DNA from 2 places in the Pseudomonas sp. NPDC087639 genome. Region 2 is predicted to be linked to the other one. Evidence: riboswitches for the same ligand, from Rfam matches in the RefSeq annotation. Region 2 holds a riboswitch; the other holds the start of a gene.

Region 1 (8,322 bases), on a different contig from region 2:
CGCACTTGGGGCGTGATCGCGGTGTTTGCCTTGTTCACCCTGATCGTCACGGCGCTGATGCTGGTGCTGGTGCCGATGCTCGCCAAGCAGTTGCTGCGTTTGTACGAACTGGCCCCGCAAATGCTCGACTGGTTGCAACACACCGCTGTGCCGTGGGCGCAGTCGAAACTGGGCTTGTCTGACGGGTTCTGGAAGTTCGACAAGGTCAAAGCGGCGATCAGCGAACACATGGGCCAGACCACCGACATCGTCGGCGTGGTACTGAGTCAGGCGACGGCCTCGAGTCTGGCGCTGATCGGCTGGCTGGCCAATCTGGTGCTGATCCCGGTGGTGAGTTTCTACTTGCTGCGCGATTGGGACGTAATGATGGCCAAGATCCGCAGCCTGTTGCCGCGTGATCGCGAGGAACGTGTGGTGGCGCTGGCCGGTGAGTGCCACGAAGTGTTGGGGGCGTTCGTTCGCGGCCAGTTGTTGGTGATGCTGGCGCTGGGCGTGATTTACGCGGCGGGGCTGATGATCGTCGGCCTGGAGCTGGGCTTGTTGATCGGCCTGATCGCGGGTCTGGCGGCGATTGTGCCGTACATGGGCTTTGTGATCGGCATCGGCGCGGCGCTGATCGCCGGGTTGTTCCAGTTCGGTGGCGATCTGTACCCGATGATCGGGATCGTCGCAGTGTTCATGGTCGGTCAGGCGTTGGAAGGCATGGTGCTGACGCCGTTGTTGGTGGGTGACCGGATCGGCCTGCATCCAGTGGCGGTGATCTTTGCGATTCTGGCTGGCGGTGAGCTGTTCGGTTTCACCGGTGTACTGCTGGCGCTGCCGGTGGCGGCGGTGATTATGGTGCTGGTGCGCCACGTGCACGATTTGTACAAGGATTCCGACATCTATAGTGGTGTCGACGAACCGGAGTTGTAACTTCATCATGGACGGCCCGGCATTGCGCCGGGTTGGCCCGTGTTTTGCGGGCACCACTGGCACGGCAGCGTCAGAGAATCTGCCATAAAACCAGTGTGTTAACGCAAACCTTTGATTTTGCTTGGACTCTGTCGCATTGTGCGCTCAGCTTCACGGGTATAAACTTCGCAAACTTTACACAGAGGCCACTAACGGTTCCTTGAGAACTGTTCAGTCAGCATGAAACCGATTCAGCTGCCCCTAGGTGTGCGTCTGCGTGACGACGCCACCTTCATCAACTACTACCCAGGCGCCAATGCCGCTGCACTCGGCTATGTCGAGCGCCTATGCGAAGCCGACGCCGGCTGGACAGAAAGCCTGATCTACCTGTGGGGCAAACATGGCGTAGGGCGCACGCATCTGTTGCAGGCAGCGTGTCTGCGTTTCGAGCAGATGGGTGAGCCGGCAGTTTACCTGCCACTGGCGGAGTTGATGGATCGCGGCGTCGAGATTCTCGACAACCTCGAGCAGTACGAGCTGGTTTGCCTGGATGACTTGCAGGTGATTGCCGGCAAGGCTGACTGGGAAGAGGCGATGTTTCATCTGTTCAACCGCCTGCGTGACAGCGGTCGGCGTCTGCTGATCGCGGCATCCACTTCGCCGCGTGAACTGCCGGTCAAACTGGCTGACTTGAAATCACGCCTGACCCTGGCGCTGATATTCCAGATGCGCCCACTCTCCGATGAAGACAAACTGCGTGCCCTGCAATTGCGTGCATCGCGTCGTGGTCTGCACCTGACCGATGAAGTCGGGCATTTTATTTTGACCCGTGGCACTCGCAGCATGAGCGCATTGTTCGACTTGCTCGAACAGCTCGATCAGGCCTCTTTGCAGGCTCAGCGTAAGCTGACAATTCCCTTCCTCAAAGAAACGCTAGGCTGGTAAATCCAAGGCTTTCAGCGGGTTTCGGCATATTTCAGGCGCCAGAAAATCCGCTTTCCTGCACGTTGTGCAGGCCGCGCTTCGATTCAAATGGGCTTAAGCGCTTAGATGTAAACGAGAAACCGAGAAGTCACAAAAAGATCGATTGAATTTGCAAATGAGGTTGATAGCGGGCATAGTCTCGGCTTCTTTACAACTATCAGCCACGGTCGTGCCCATGCTAAAGCGCTTCGCACCCCTCGTGCCTCTCGCACTCGTCACCCTGTTGTACGGTTGTGCTGCTCATTCTCCAGTCCAAGAGCAGCCTCAACAGGTTAAAAATTCTGCCACTGCCCAGTCTTCCGTTATTTACCAGGAAGAGCTGGACACCGAAAAAGAACTGTCGGACTTCAACAAGAAGCCTTACGAGCTTCCGGTTTTGGCCGACAGCATCCTCGAACGCGGCATGTCCCTGATCGGTACCCGTTACCGTTTCGGCGGTACCTCCGAAGCCGGTTTCGATTGCAGCGGTTTCATCGGCTATCTGTTCCGCGAAGAAGCCGGCATGAACCTGCCGCGCTCCACCCGCGAAATGATCAACGTGGATGCTCCGCTGGTATCGCGTAGCAATCTCGAGCCTGGCGATCTGCTGTTCTTCGCCACCAACGGTCGTCGCGGTCGTGTCAGTCACGCCGGGATCTACCTGGGTGACAATCAGTTCATTCACTCCAGCAGCCGTCGCAGCGGCGGTGTTCGCATAGACAGCCTGGGTGACAGTTACTGGAGCAAGACCTTCATCGAAGCCAAACGTGCTTTGGCGAACGCTCCTACTGTAGTGACTGCTCGCAAGTAATCTTCCCTTTGTCGCTGCATTCGCGGCGACAAAAACGGCTTCCGGTAACGGAGTAGACCTATACTTTACAAGGTGAAGTTAAAGTCTTACTTGAAGTTTGTCGCGTAGCCGCTAGAATCCTGAATCTATATTGATGGCAAACCGCCTGCGTGCCACGCAGGCGGTTTTGTTTTCTGTCCATTCGGCAGAGAAAGCCGCAGCCAGATCAGGATGTTCTGCTTATGACCATGTCGGCCCGCCTCGCATTGATGTTCTTCGCAGCGCTACTCAGCGCCTGCGCCAGTCGTACGCCGCCGCCTGCGCCAGTGGTTCGCGCGCCGGTGGTGTTTGGGCCTTCCCAAGCCTTTTCTCCTGCTGCTGAAGACGTGCTGTTCCGTGCGCTCGGCCTGGTCGGCACGCCTTATCGCTGGGGCGGCAATACACCGGACTCGGGATTTGATTGCAGTGGGCTGATCGGCTTCGTCTACCGTGATGCTGCCGGTATTTCTCTGCCGCGCTCCACGCGCGAGCTGATCGTCATGCAGGCGCCGAATGTCGGTAAGGAAGGATTGCAGACCGGTGATCTGATCTTCTTCGCCACCAATGGTGGTTCGCAGGTCAGTCATGCGGGGATTTACGTCGGGGAAGGGCGCTTCGTGCATGCGCCGGCAACTGGCGGCACGGTGAAGCTCGATAGCCTTTCGAAGGCCTATTGGCAGAAGGCGTATTTGAGTGCCAAGCGTGTGTTGCAGCCTGAGCATCTGGCGCGTAACCCGTAATTCAAGCAGCACATCACCCAATGTAGGGGTGAGCCTGCTCGCGAAAGCATCGTGTCAGTCGACATCATCGTTGACTGAAACACCGCTATCGCGAGCAGGCTCACTCCTACAGTTGTTTTGGGGCAGGTCAAATTATTTGGTAGAAGAAACGCGCCAAACCTTGTTCCCCACATCATCCGCCACCAGCAAGCCACCTTGCTGGTCGATCACCACGCCTACCGGGCGACCCAGTGCGTTCTCGTCCTTGTCGAGGAAACCGGTCAGCACATCCACCGGTTGGCCCGTTGGCTTGCCTGCCGCAAACGGCACGAAAATCACTTTATAGCCGCTGTGCGGTTTACGGTTCCACGAACCATGCTGGCCGATGAACGCGCCTTCCTTGAACTGCGCCGGCAGGGTGTTGCCCCCGGCGAACGTCAGGCCCAACGAAGCGGTGTGGGGGCCGACGGCGTAGTCCGGAGCGATGGCTTTGGCGACCAGGTCAGGATTCTGCGGCTCCACCCGCACATCGACGTGCTGGCCGTAATAGCTGAATGGCCAACCATAGAAGCCGCCATCCTTGACCGAGGTAATGTAGTCCGGCACCAGATCGCTGCCGATCTCGTCACGTTCGTTGACGGCTGTCCACAGCGCGCCACTGGTGGGCTCCCACGCCAGGCCGTTAGGGTTGCGGATGCCTGAGGCAAAGATCCGGTGATTGCCGGTCGCCCGGTCCACTTCCCAGATCGCCGCGCGACCTTCTTCCTGATCCATGCCGTTTTCGCCGACGTTGCTGTTCGAGCCGACGGTGACGTACAGCTTGCTGCCGTCCTTGCTGGCGATAACGTTTTTCGTCCAGTGGTGATTCAGCGTGCCACCGGGCAGATCCGTCACCTTGATCGGCTGTGTCTTGATCTCGGTCGCACCGGCTTCGTAGTTGAAGCGCAGCAAACGATCGGTGTCGGCGACATACAGATCATTGCCAACCAGGGTCATGCCGAACGGCGAGTTGAGGTTTTGCAGAAACACCGTGCGGGTTTCAGCTACGCCGTCGTGGTCGGCGTCACGCAGCAACGTAATGCGATTCGGGCTTGGTACGCCGGCTCCGGCCTTGCCCATGACTTGCTTCATCACCCAGCCACGGATGCCTTTGCTGTCGTCGGGTTTTGGCGGGGCGTTGGTTTCTGCCACCAACACGTCGCCATTGGGCAGCACGTAGAGCCAGCGCGGATGATCGAGGCCTTCGGCAAACGCAGCCACTTGTGTGCCTGACGCGGCAGTCGGTTTTGCGCCCTCGGGCCAGCCGATCGCCGGGGCGATATTCACCGTCGGGATCAGGGTTTTATTCGGCTCAGGCAGTTTCGGTGACGGGCCGGTGCCGTCGGTGACTTGCAGGCTGGAGGATTCACCACAGGCGGCGAGCCCTCCGGCGAGAGCGATGACGAGAGCGAGCTGGGACTTGCGCATTACTGATCTTCCCTATGAATGCATTGACCTAATCATAGAGAAGCGCGCAAGCCCGATGGTTCAACTGCTCAACCGCGGGCCTCTTTGAACAGCACGGCGATGCCCGGGTGATAGTTGCCGGCTTCACTGCGCAACTTGCGGTAGGCATAGGGGAAATACCAGGCGACGGCGCAGGTGTGTTCCTTCTGTAGGTCGTCGACCATGTCCTGCAGTTCTTCGGGGCTGGCGCTGTGCTGGGCTTTTTGCGGCGCAACAAACAGGCAGCCGAGCTTGAGGTCGCTGGCGAAGCTGATGCGTTTGGCGTCGCTGGTGATTTCCAGCAGGGCTTGGGTCAGGTTGAGGTTGTTGACCCGAGGCCAGCGTTGCGTGGCCTGAATGTAAGCGCGGTCTTCGCTGCCAGCGAGGAACAGATCGGCGCGGGCATTGCGTTCGCCTTCTTCGTTCTGCTTGCGCGTGGCCGTCTGTTCAAGCGTAACCAGTTCGGCCATCCAGGCTGCCGCCGAGAGCAGCCCTAGATTGGCTTTTTCGTCATGCCAGTAGGGCGTGTCGCTGTCGCCGCGCACGGCGTTGTAACGGTCGATACAGTCAAACCAGCGTTCCAGCACCGGACGCAGAAATTCCAGGCGCGGGTTGCTGATGATCATGCCTTGCATGTGGCTCACCTTATTCTTGTGTGATGTGAGATTGTGGCTCTTTGATATCACTCTTGAGACTGTGGCACAAGATTGGCGTCAGATAATTGATCGGCGGCAGTTATTCGCCCGTTGGCCCCCTCTTTAATTGACGCTCCACCCCCAACCCTCTAACCTTCGCGGCTTGTTTCAGGTGCTCTGTGGCTTGCGTCGACAGAGTGAAACAGGGAAGCCGGTGAGGGTTGTCTTCAGAGCAAGTACGACCACGATCCCGGCGCTGCCCCCGCAACGGTAAATGAGTGAAAACTGCGTCTTGTGCCACTGCTCAACAGCGGGAAGGCGCGCAGTCCGGCGAACGCCGCTCATGAGCCCGGAGACCGGCCTGATCCATCCAGCGGCATCACGGTGGGCGATGCCAGGCTTTTTGCCGTCTATTCTTGTGCCTGCCCGCCGTTATCCAGCCTCAACGGAGAGCTCCCCCATGACTGATTCCCCCGAGCGTGACGAACGCCATCTGGCGCGTATGCAGCGCAAAAAAGCCGTGATCGATGAACGCATCGCCAACTCGCCTGACGAGTGCGGCCTGGTGCTGGTCCTGACCGGCAACGGCAAAGGCAAAAGCAGTTCGGCGTTCGGCATGCTCGCCCGCGCCATGGGCCACGGCATGCAGTGCGGCGTGGTGCAGTTCATCAAGGGACGCCACAGCACGGGCGAAGAGTTGTTCTTTCGCCGCTTCCCCGAGCAAGTGCGTTTCCACGTCATGGGCGAGGGCTTCACTTGGGAAACCCAGGATCGTCAGCGCGACATCGCCGCCGCCGAAGCCGCGTGGGAAGTGTCCCGTGAACTGCTGCGCGCTCCGTCGATCGGTCTGGTGGTGCTGGATGAATTGAACATTGCCCTCAAGCACGGCTACCTCGATCTTGATCAGGTGCTCAGCGACTTGCAGGCGCGTCCGCCGATGCAGCATGTGATCGTCACCGGTCGCGGCGCCAAGCCGGAAATGATCGAGATGGGCGACACCGTCACCGAAATGGGCATGCTCAAACACGCTTTTCAGGCTGGCATCAAAGCGCAAAAAGGCGTCGAACTTTGAATCAACCACGTCACTGCCCGGCGGTACTGATCGCCGCGCCGGCCTCCGGTCAGGGCAAGACCACCGTCACCGCCGCGCTGGCCCGTTTGCATCGCAATCAGGGGCGCAAGGTGCGCGTGTTCAAGTGCGGGCCGGACTTTCTCGATCCGATGATTCTCGAGCGCGCCAGCGGTGCGCCGGTGTATCAACTGGACATGTGGATGGTTGGCGAGCAGGAGAGCCGTCGCCTGTTGTGGGAAGCCGCCGCTGAAGCTGATCTGATTCTGATTGAAGGCGTGATGGGCCTGTTCGACGGCACGCCGTCGAGCGCGGATCTGGCGCGGCATTTCGGCGTGCCGGTGCTCGGCGTGATCGACGGTACGGCCATGGCGCAGACCTTTGGTGCGTTGGCGCTGGGCTTGGCGAAGTATCAGCCGGACTTGCCGTTCGCTGGAGTTTTGGCTAACCGTGTCGGCACATTGCGGCATGCGCAGTTGTTGGAAGGCAGTCTTACCGAAGGTTTGCGCTGGTACGGCGCGTTGTCCCGCGAGACTGGCATCGAATTGCCGAGCCGTCACCTCGGCCTGGTTCAGGCCAGTGAACTCAATGACCTCGATATGCGCCTGGACGCTGCTGCCGAAGCGCTTGCCAGCAGTTGCGAGGTAGCGCTGCCACCGGCCGTGGAATTTGCCGCGCCTGAGGTCATCACTGCAGAGCCGTTATTGAAAGGTGTACGAATTGCCATCGCCCGCGATGAAGCCTTTGCCTTCACCTATGGTGCGAGCCTCGATCTGCTGCGAGCGATGGGCGCTGAGTTGAGTTTCTTCTCGCCGATTCGCGACACGCAATTACCTGAGGCGGACAGCCTTTACCTGCCCGGCGGTTACCCGGAATTGCATCATGTGGCGCTGGCGCAGAACACCGCGATGCTCGACGCGATCCGTGCACACCATGCGGCGGGCAAGCCGTTGCTCGCCGAGTGTGGCGGCATGCTGTATCTGCTCGATTCGTTGACCGACGTTGAAGGCACTCGTGCTGAGCTGGTCGGACTTCTGGCGGGTGATGCGGTGATGCAAAAGCGTCTGGCCGCTCTGGCGCTGCAAGCGGTGGATCTGCCAGAAGGTTCGCTGCGCGGCCACACTTATCACCATTCCCTGACGACCACTGAATTGACACCGATAGCCCGGGGCCTGAGCCCGAATGGCGGGCGCGGGGCAGAGGCGGTTTATCGGGAAGGGCGGATGACGGCTTCGTATGTGCACTTTTATTTCCCGTCGAATCCTGTGGCTATCGCTGCGCTGTTTGCGGCTGACTCCGAAGTCGCCTTCGCGAGCAGGCTCGCTCCCACAGTTGAAACGGTGGTGACTGAAGAAATGCGATCCCCTGTAGGAGCGAGCCTGCTCGCGAAAGGGCCATGACAGACAACGCATTTTCCGAAGCCGAACGCGCAGCGGTCTACAAAGCCATCGCCGAACGCCGCGACATGCGCCACTTCACCGGTGGCACCGTCGCGCCCGAACTGCTGAGCCGCTTGCTCGAAGCCGCGCACCAGGCGCCAAGCGTCGGCCTGATGCAGCCTTGGCGATTCATCCGCATCAGCGACCGCACCCTGCGCGGGCAGATCCAGAATCTGGTGGAAGAAGAGCGCATCCGCACCGCCGAAGCCCTCGGCGAGCGCAGCGATGAGTTCATGACACTCAAGGTCGAAGGCATCAATGATTGCGCGGAAGTGCTGGTCGCCGCGCT
Region 2 (8,322 bases):
TGGAAAACGCTAAAGACGCCAACCGCTTTGAGAAAATCGTCGAGCGCTGGGGAATTCGCCGCAGTCATCCGCAATTCTGGTTCTATTTCCACGATCTGAGCCAATCCATGCACGAGACCGAACCGGTGGAAGAGGGTGTGCTGGACATGAACCGCTATGAGAATCTTTGATCGATTAAGGTGCGCGGGCAGTCCCAACTTCTTGAGGCGCCCGTAGCCCCTACAAAGTGGTCAATTATAAAGTTTTGCAATGGAGGGCCGTCGATGTTGATTTCAGTGCAAGCGCTGCGCGCACTGGCCGCCTGGATGGTGGTGGGGCATCACGTCATGCAGATTTTCTATAACTTCGAGCCTGATGGGCCAGTAGGTCGAGTGTTTGTCGACCAAGGGGCGGCGGGCGTCGATGTATTTTTCGTCATCAGTGGCCTTGTGATGTATTTGTCGACGGCGGACAAAGACCTGACACCCAGGCAATTCATGACAATGCGGTTGATGCGTATCGCGCCGGCTTACTGGTTTTACACGCTCCTGGCGGCACTGTTGCTGATGGTAATTCCGGAGGCGTTCCCCGATGAACGGCTGGGCTGGACGAATTTTCTGTTGTCGCTGTTGTTCGTCGCCAGCGAAAACCCCGGCGGCTTCGGTGTTTACCCGACGTTGAACGTCGGATGGACGCTGAACTTCGAAATGCTTTTTTACCTGCTGTTTGCCGGCGCATTGCTGTTCCCGCTCAATGCGCGGATAGCAGTGGTCGCGTTTCTGTTGTTATGCGTTTGCTATGGGCTGACCGCCTTGGGCTGGATCAGTGAGTTTTACCGTTCGGAACTGGTCTTCGAGTTTTTGCTGGGAATGGGCGTTGGCATGCTTTATCACCGCGGCTGGATCAGGCCGGGTCTTTGGCTGCCGATTCTGGCAATCGCCATGGCACTGCTGGCGATCTATTACTGGTTCGGCGAATCGCAGGTATTGGCCTGGGGCGTTCCGGGTGCAGTGCTGGTGACGGCGGCGCTGTCCCTTGAGCGCTTTGCCAAAAACAGTCGGCTGCTCAAAGCGTTGGGCGACTGCTCCTATTCCGTCTATCTACTGCATACGCTGGTGTTGATGCTTGGGCATTATCTGGCACAGCGTCACTCGCTCAACCCGCACGGGGTGATCGCGGTTTGTCTGGTGTTGATCGCCGGCGGCAGCTGGGCCAGTTACCGCTGGATCGAAAGGGCCGGATATCGGCACTAGCAGCATTGGCGTGAGCGACCGTCGCAAGCCTGATGCGTCTGGTTCGCTTTCCTGACAAAAATACTGGGACTTTGTCCGGCGCGCCGATTGGCGTAAACTCCGCCACAAGCCTGCGAGGAGTTTCCATGACCGCTATTACCATTACCGACGCCGCCCACGATTACCTGGCCGATCTGCTCTCCAAGCAGAACACCCCGGGTATCGGTATCCGCGTCTTCATCACCCAGCCTGGCACCCAGTACGCCGAAACCTGCATTGCCTACTGCAAGCCGGGCGAAGAAAAACCTGAAGACACCGCGCTGGGGCTGAAAAGCTTCACCGCTTATATCGATTCGTTCAGCGAAGCATTCCTGGATGACGCGGTAGTCGACTATGCCACTGATCGCATGGGCGGCCAGCTGACCATCAAGGCGCCAAACGCCAAAGTACCGATGGTCAACGCCGACAGCCCGGTCAACGAGCGCATCAATTACTACCTGCAAACCGAAATCAACCCGGGGCTGGCCAGCCACGGCGGTCAGGTCAGCCTGATCGATGTGGTTGAAGACGGCATCGCCGTGCTGCAGTTTGGCGGCGGTTGCCAAGGCTGCGGTCAGGCCGACGTGACGTTGAAGGAAGGCATCGAGCGCACGTTGCTCGAGCGTATTCCTGAGCTCAAGGGCGTTCGCGACGTGACCGACCACACGCAGAAAGAAAACGCCTACTACTAAGTAAGGTGTTCACTGCGAACATAAAAAACGGCGCCCCGTGAGCGCCGTTTTTTGTGCCTGCGATTAATGAGTGACTAATGACTTTGTGGCGAGGGGATTTATCCCCGATGGGGTGCGAAGCAGCCCCAAAACTGGAACTGCTGCGCAGTTCATCGGGGATAAATCCCCTCTCCACAGGTTTTGTGTCTGGCCACAAAAGTCCTTCAAATCAGGGTCGATAAAGATGCACATGCCCCGCGCGATACAGCGATGACTCGCTAAACACCTCACTCCCCAACACCCGCCCAACCAGAATCAATGCCGTGCGCCGAAACCCCTTGGCCACTACCTTCTCGGCAATATCCTCGATTGTTCCCACCACCCAATCCTGATCCGGCCATGTTGCCCGGTGAATCACTGCAATCGGGCAATCCGCGCCGTAATGGGGGAGTAGTTCAGCGAGGATCTTCTCCAAATGATTGACCCCCAGATGAATCGCCATCGTCGCGCCATGCTGCGCCAAACTGCCCAGCTCCTCGCCCGCCGGCATTGCGGTTTTGTCGGCATAGCGGGTCAGAATCACGCTCTGTGAGACATCGGGCAGAGTCAGTTCGGCACCCAGCAATGCTGCGCACGCGGCGGTAGCCGTCACCCCTGGAATGATTTCGAACGGAATATCCAGCTCACGCAAATAGCGAATCTGCTCGCCAATCGCGCCATACAGGCTCGGATCGCCGGAATGTACTCGCGCCACATCCTGGCCCTTGGCATGGGCGGCTTTGATCAGGTCGATGATCTGTTCCAGATGCAGCTCCGCGCTGTTTATCACGGTTTCTGCCTGATGACCGTCGAGCACCGCCGCCGGCACCAGCGAACCTGCGTAGATGATCACCGGGCAACTGCGGATCAGCCGCTGACCTTTGACGGTGATCAGTTCCGGGTCGCCGGGGCCGGCGCCGATGAAGTAAACAGTCATCGTTGAATCCTTTGGAAAAGAGGCGCAGCAATGCTTCAGATGAAGATCGCTCATGATCGATGGCAGGGATTATCGGGATTTTACGCGGCGCCGGCCAATGCGAGCGTCGCCTGCGCGTACTTTTGCCGGGAGATCAGCAGTTTGGCCGGTGCCTGAATCAGTTGTTCAGCCAGTGCCAACGCCGCACTTTCCGCTACTCCATAGCAACCGGTGCGTTCATAGGCGATCTGCGAGTGGTGACTGAGCTGTTGCTGGTAACTGGCCAATTGTTCACTGCTGAAGTACAGCAACGGCAAGGCCAATTGTGCGGCGAGTTCTTGTAAGCCCGGCTCATCACGCTTCAAGTCGATACTTGCCAGGGCTTTGACTGCTTCCAGTTCGATGCGATGGGCCTGCAAGGCTTGATCGAGTAACGCGCGCAGCGTGCTGGCGGGGCAGCCGCGCTGGCAGCCCAGACCGACCACGAAAGTCGGCGCTGCGCGGTTATTCGTCATGCGTGGTAGTGGCCATCGCTTTTGCGGCGGAACAACCAGGCACTGATCAGGCCCAGGGCCAGCCAGAACGCCACGTTGGTCAACTGCGAAGCGATTTTGAACTGTGCTTCGAGGGCTTCTGGCGCCAGCATCGAATGCACTTCCGGTTGCGGGGCGCCAATCACATGCGGCACGGCAAGGATCGCCACACCGAGGATCTTCATCAGCCAGTGACGGCTGAACGCGATCAACGCCAGACCTGCGGCGGTGGAGGCGGCTGTGCTGATCCACCAGAGCTGCCGTGAAGCCAGATCCGCCGCAGCAGTGCCTGGCAATTCAGGCGGCAAGCCCAGGGTCGGTGCCAGAACGAACGTAGCGTAACCGGCCAGACCCCAGAGCAGACCTTGCGAAGTCTTGGTCGGTGCACGCAGGGTGTACAGGCCGGCAAGCATCAGGGCAAAACCCACGGCCACCACCAGATTGCCGCCGGTGGTCGATACCAGGCGCTGCCAGCCGTCTTCCGGCTCCCACGCTTCAGCATCGTGAGTATGGGCAGTGGCACCGGCAGCGTGTTCGTGAACCTCAGCCGCCGGTTCGGATTTTTCGTAGGTCTCGGCCTGCAGAATCAGCGGCGAAACCCAGAAACTTTGCAGCAGCGTAAGGAGCAGGGCGGCCAGAAGACCGGTGAAACCTGCGGTTTGCGCAATTCGCTTGATCATGTCGGCAGGTCTCAGTGGCACGGGAACGCGGCGCTGTGGCGGGTATCGTGGGCGGCGTTGTGCACTGCTTCGATGTGCGAGAAACCGGCGAAGTAAACCAGGCTGGCGCCGAGGATCGACGCGAAGATGGCGGCGGTCAGGCGTTGGCTCAGGGTGCTGGTGCTGGCGATTTTATCCGTGTTGCTGCCGGTGCTGCTGATGATCGACATGGCGCTTCCCTCTGGAATGTCAGCGGGGTAATAGAGCGCATGAAAACCCCTGCGAATCGGGCACGCAGGGGTTCGAACAGCGCCCGCCCACCGCGGGTTTGTTATGTTCAGCGACGCAAGTGCGCACTGTGTGTTGCGGGCCGGTCTCCGGGCTCACGAGGGGTTGGCGTCAGGCCGACCTGCAAGCGTCACCTTCCCATGCCGTCATGGCACAGTGGATTCGACGCTTCTCTCGCTTACCGTTGCGGGGGCAGCACCGGACTGACATGGCTTTAGAGTAAAGCACATGATTCACCGGTTTCCCGTTTCACCCTGTGAAGGGCACCCGTAACAAGTTGCGTAGGAGAGCATGTTGGGGGGATTTGAGTCAATTGAATGGGGGCATATCCGTTGCTGCGGTGATGGCTTATTACGGTTCCGCCCTTACGGCGGGTCACTTTGGCAAACGCCCCAAAGTAACCAAAGGTCTGTGCCCTGACGTTCGGCCCTCGCTGTGGCTCGGGTTCCTTCGCTCCGGGATCGATCCGGGCGCATCGCCTCCGGTTTGCTGCGCTGCACCTCCTCTCGATGTGTTCGACTGCGTCGAACGGTCGCTGCGCTCCCACCCCCGGATCAATCCCTCCACTCAGCCTGCCGACGGGCGTTTTAGGTCAAGAGCGGTACTCGAGCTAACGCTCATTGTGTTGAGTGGGGCGGCATGCGCCGCAGGGTTCGCGCGGCTCGAAACTGTGGGAGCCAGCCTGCTGGCGATGGCGGCCTACGAGCCGACCAATCTCTATCAAATGTACCCAATCCCTGTTGGAGCTGGCTTGCCAGCGATGGCGGCCTGACAGCCGACCAAGCTCTGGTGGGTGTACTCATTCCTTGCGAGCTTCCGAAGCTGCGATCTTTTGATCTGTTTTGGCTTTGGCTTTGGCTTTGGCTTTGGCTTTTGATCTTGCTCTTCAGCCCATCGGCAGGCCGAGCGAAGGTGTTCATCCGGGGGGTTGGCGCGCAGCGCCGTGCGGCGAGGCCGCATCCATCGAGAGGAGGTGCAGCGAAGCAAACCGGAGGCGATGCCCCCGGATGGACACCGTAGCGAGGGAACACTGAGCCTCAGCGAAGTGCCGTACGTCAGGGAGCAGCCCTTTTGGTTACTTTTGGGGCGTTTGCCAAAAGTGACCCGCCGTAAGGGCGGAACCCTAAGCAGCCGCTACCGCAGCAACGGATATGCCCCCAATCCAAACATTGACCCGCCCCCACACCATGCGTAGCCTTGCGCTTTCGAGGTTCTTCGGCGCGTGCCGAAGCTAAGAAGGGAACGCGGTCAAAGCCGCGGCTGCCCCCGCAACTGTGAACGGTGATGTTCGCTGCCACGCCACTGCCAGCCCCTGCAAAAGGGCGCCAGCGGGAAGGCGCAGCAAACGCCAGGCCCCAACGCCTGAACACCGTCAGCCAGGAGACCTGCCTCGTCACAGATTCTCACTACAACCGGGCGGGGTGATCCGGTGGCGAATGCTTCCGGCGCGTGCTCGCGTTGCCGGTTCTCGTCCCGTATGCCCGCCACCTTGCCAAAGGGCATCCGATGAAAACACTGGCCAAACTCCCCGTCACCATCGTCACCGGCTTCCTCGGCTCGGGCAAAACCACGTTGCTGCGGCACATGCTCGACAACGCTCAGGGCCGCCGCATCGCGGTGATCGTCAACGAGTTCGGCGAGCTGGGCATCGATGGTGAGATCCTCAAGCAATGCACCATCGGCTGCACCGAAGAAGAAGCCAACGGTCGCGTTTACGAACTGGCCAACGGCTGCCTGTGTTGCACCGTTCAGGAAGAGTTCTTCCCGGTGATGCGCGAACTGGTTGCCCGTCGTGGCGACCTCGACCACATCCTCATCGAAACCTCCGGTCTGGCCCTGCCAAAACCACTGGTACAAGCCTTCCAATGGCCGGAAATCCGCAGCGCCTGCACCGTTGACGCGGTGATCACCGTGGTCGACAGCCCGGCCGTGGCTGCTGGCACCTTCGCCGCGTTCCCGGATCAGGTCGACGCCCAGCGCAAACTCGACCCGAACCTGGACCACGAATCGCCGCTGCACGAGCTGTTCGCCGACCAACTGGCCAGCGCCGATCTGGTCATCCTCAACAAGGCCGATCAGACCAGCCCGGAAGACCTTGCGCGCGTACGCCTTGAAGTCGCCGAAGAACTGCCGCCAGCAGTCAAAATCGTCGAAGCCAGCAACGGTCGCCTGCCGCTGGACGTGCTGATCGGCCTCGGCGCCGGTTCCGAAGAACACATCGACAGCCGCCACAGCCATCACGATCACCACCACGACGGTGACGACGACCATGATGACCACGATCACGACGCTTTCGATTCGATCTCCATCGAGCTGCCGCAAGCCGACGAAAGCCTGCTGCTCGACGCCCTGACGCAACTGGTGGTCCAGCACGGCATCCTGCGTGTGAAGGGTTTTGCAGCGATCCCGAACAAGCCGATGCGCTTGCTGATTCAAGGCGTGGGCACGCGTTTCGACAAGCATTTCGACCGTCAGTGGGGCGCCGAAGAAGCGCGCGTCACGCGTCTGGTGTTGATCGGTCAGGAACTCGACGCCGCTCAACTCGAAGCGCAACTGCGCGCTGCGCTTAGCGTTTAAGCCATGCACCTGCTCAGGACCCAGCCCGGCGGTTTCGTGTCGGATGACAACATTGCCGACCTTGGCCAAACCCCCGCCGAGCTGGTGATCCTGTGCAGCGGCGACTCCAGCCTGGCGCTGCTCGCCGAAGCCGCGCAGCAGTTGCCCGAGGATTATCCGAGCCTGCGTCTGGCCAACCCGATGCAGGTGCAGAATCACGCCTCGGTCGATTTGTACGTCGACGAAGTGTTGCGCCATGCCAAGGTGATTCTGATCTCGCTGCACGGCGGCATTGCGTATTGGCGCTACGGTGTCGAGCGTTTGGTCGAGCTCGCCGAGCGTGGCGTGCAGGTGATCATGGTCCCGGGCTGCGATCGCCCCGATCCGGAACTCAGCGATCTGAGCACCGTCGCAGCCGAGGATCGCGACCGGCTCTGGCAGTTCTTGCGCCAGGGCGGCATGGGCAACGCGCTGGATTTCTTCAGCTGTCTGGCCAACCGTTGGCTGGCTCGCGATTACACCTGGGGCGAGCCGCAAACCCTGCCGCGCACGGCGATTTACCATCCGCAAAAAACCTCCGCCGCACTGAGTGACTGGCAAGCCGAATGGCTGCCCGAGCAACCGGTGGCGGCGGTGCTGTTTTACCGCTCGCACCTGCAAGCGGCGAACACGGCGTTCATCGATGTTTTCTGCCAGCGTTTACAGGCGGCGGGGCTCAATCCGTTGCCGATCGCGGTAGCCAGTTTGAAAGAGCCCGGCTGCCTCTCGGTGGTCGAGGATTGGCTGGATGAAGTCGAGGCGGGGGTGATTCTCAACACCACCGGTTTTGCCCAATCCAGTCCTGAAGCACCGGATCTGCGGCCGTTTCGTCGCAACATTCCGGTGATTCAGGCGATCTGCGCCCAGGACAACGAACCCGGCTGGCGTGACAGCGAGCAGGGCCTCGGCCCTCGCGATCTGGCAATGCACATTGCCTTGCCGGAACTTGACGGGCGCATCATCAGTCGGCCGATCAGCTTCAAGGATCTGGCCTGGCGCAGCGAGCGCAGCCAGTCCGATGTGGTCTGCTATCGGGCGCAACCCGAGCGCATGGATTTCGTCGCCGAACTGGCGCGCCGCTGGATTGATCTGGCCCGGGTGCCGAATGCCGAGAAACGGATTGCACTGATTCTCGCCAACTACCCGACCCGCGACGGACGCATCGGTAACGGCGTCGGCCTCGACACGCCGGCGGCGGCGCTGAATATCCTTCGCGCATTGCAGGCTGAGGGTTATCCGGTCACGGCAGAGTTGCCGGATACCGGCACCGAGTTGATTCAGCAATTGCTCGGCGGCGTCAGCAACGATCTCGACACGATTGACCTGCGTCCATGCCAGCAAAGTCTGGCGATGGACGACTATCTGTTGATG

The links. Region 2 has a riboswitch for cobalamin ahead of ACIOVB_RS00040 (CbtB domain-containing protein). Riboswitches for the same ligand answer to the same signal wherever they lie in the genome.
Region 1: linked by a shared signal. The riboswitch ahead of cobO (cob(I)yrinic acid a,c-diamide adenosyltransferase) and the one ahead of ACIOVB_RS00040 (CbtB domain-containing protein) in region 2 are both predicted to bind cobalamin.

The regions. Positions count from the first base shown of each region.
Region 1 covers NZ_JBIUWI010000042.1:26,192-34,513, reverse strand. Annotated here, with positions in the region: gene ACIOVB_RS17890 (AI-2E family transporter) at 1-915, shown strand, start outside; gene hda (DnaA regulatory inactivator Hda) at 1,135-1,839, shown strand; gene ACIOVB_RS17880 (C40 family peptidase) at 2,054-2,668, shown strand; gene ACIOVB_RS17875 (C40 family peptidase) at 2,890-3,426, shown strand; gene ACIOVB_RS17870 (PQQ-dependent sugar dehydrogenase) at 3,559-4,872, opposite strand; gene ACIOVB_RS17865 (hypothetical protein) at 4,941-5,525, opposite strand; cobalamin riboswitch at 5,679-5,905, shown strand; gene cobO (cob(I)yrinic acid a,c-diamide adenosyltransferase) at 5,986-6,597, shown strand; gene ACIOVB_RS17855 (cobyrinate a,c-diamide synthase) at 6,594-7,994, shown strand; gene bluB (5,6-dimethylbenzimidazole synthase) at 7,991-8,322, shown strand, end outside.
Region 2 covers NZ_JBIUWI010000001.1:3,488-11,809, forward strand. Annotated here, with positions in the region: gene ACIOVB_RS00010 (fatty acid cis/trans isomerase) at 1-170, shown strand, start outside; gene ACIOVB_RS00015 (acyltransferase family protein) at 264-1,232, shown strand; gene nfuA (Fe-S biogenesis protein NfuA) at 1,358-1,942, shown strand; gene cobM (precorrin-4 C(11)-methyltransferase) at 2,151-2,897, opposite strand; gene ACIOVB_RS00030 (cobalamin biosynthesis protein) at 2,978-3,391, opposite strand; gene ACIOVB_RS00035 (CbtA family protein) at 3,388-4,089, opposite strand; gene ACIOVB_RS00040 (CbtB domain-containing protein) at 4,101-4,298, opposite strand; cobalamin riboswitch at 4,419-4,642, opposite strand; cobalamin riboswitch at 5,548-5,764, shown strand; gene cobW (cobalamin biosynthesis protein CobW) at 5,863-6,933, shown strand; gene cobN (cobaltochelatase subunit CobN) at 6,937-8,322, shown strand, end outside.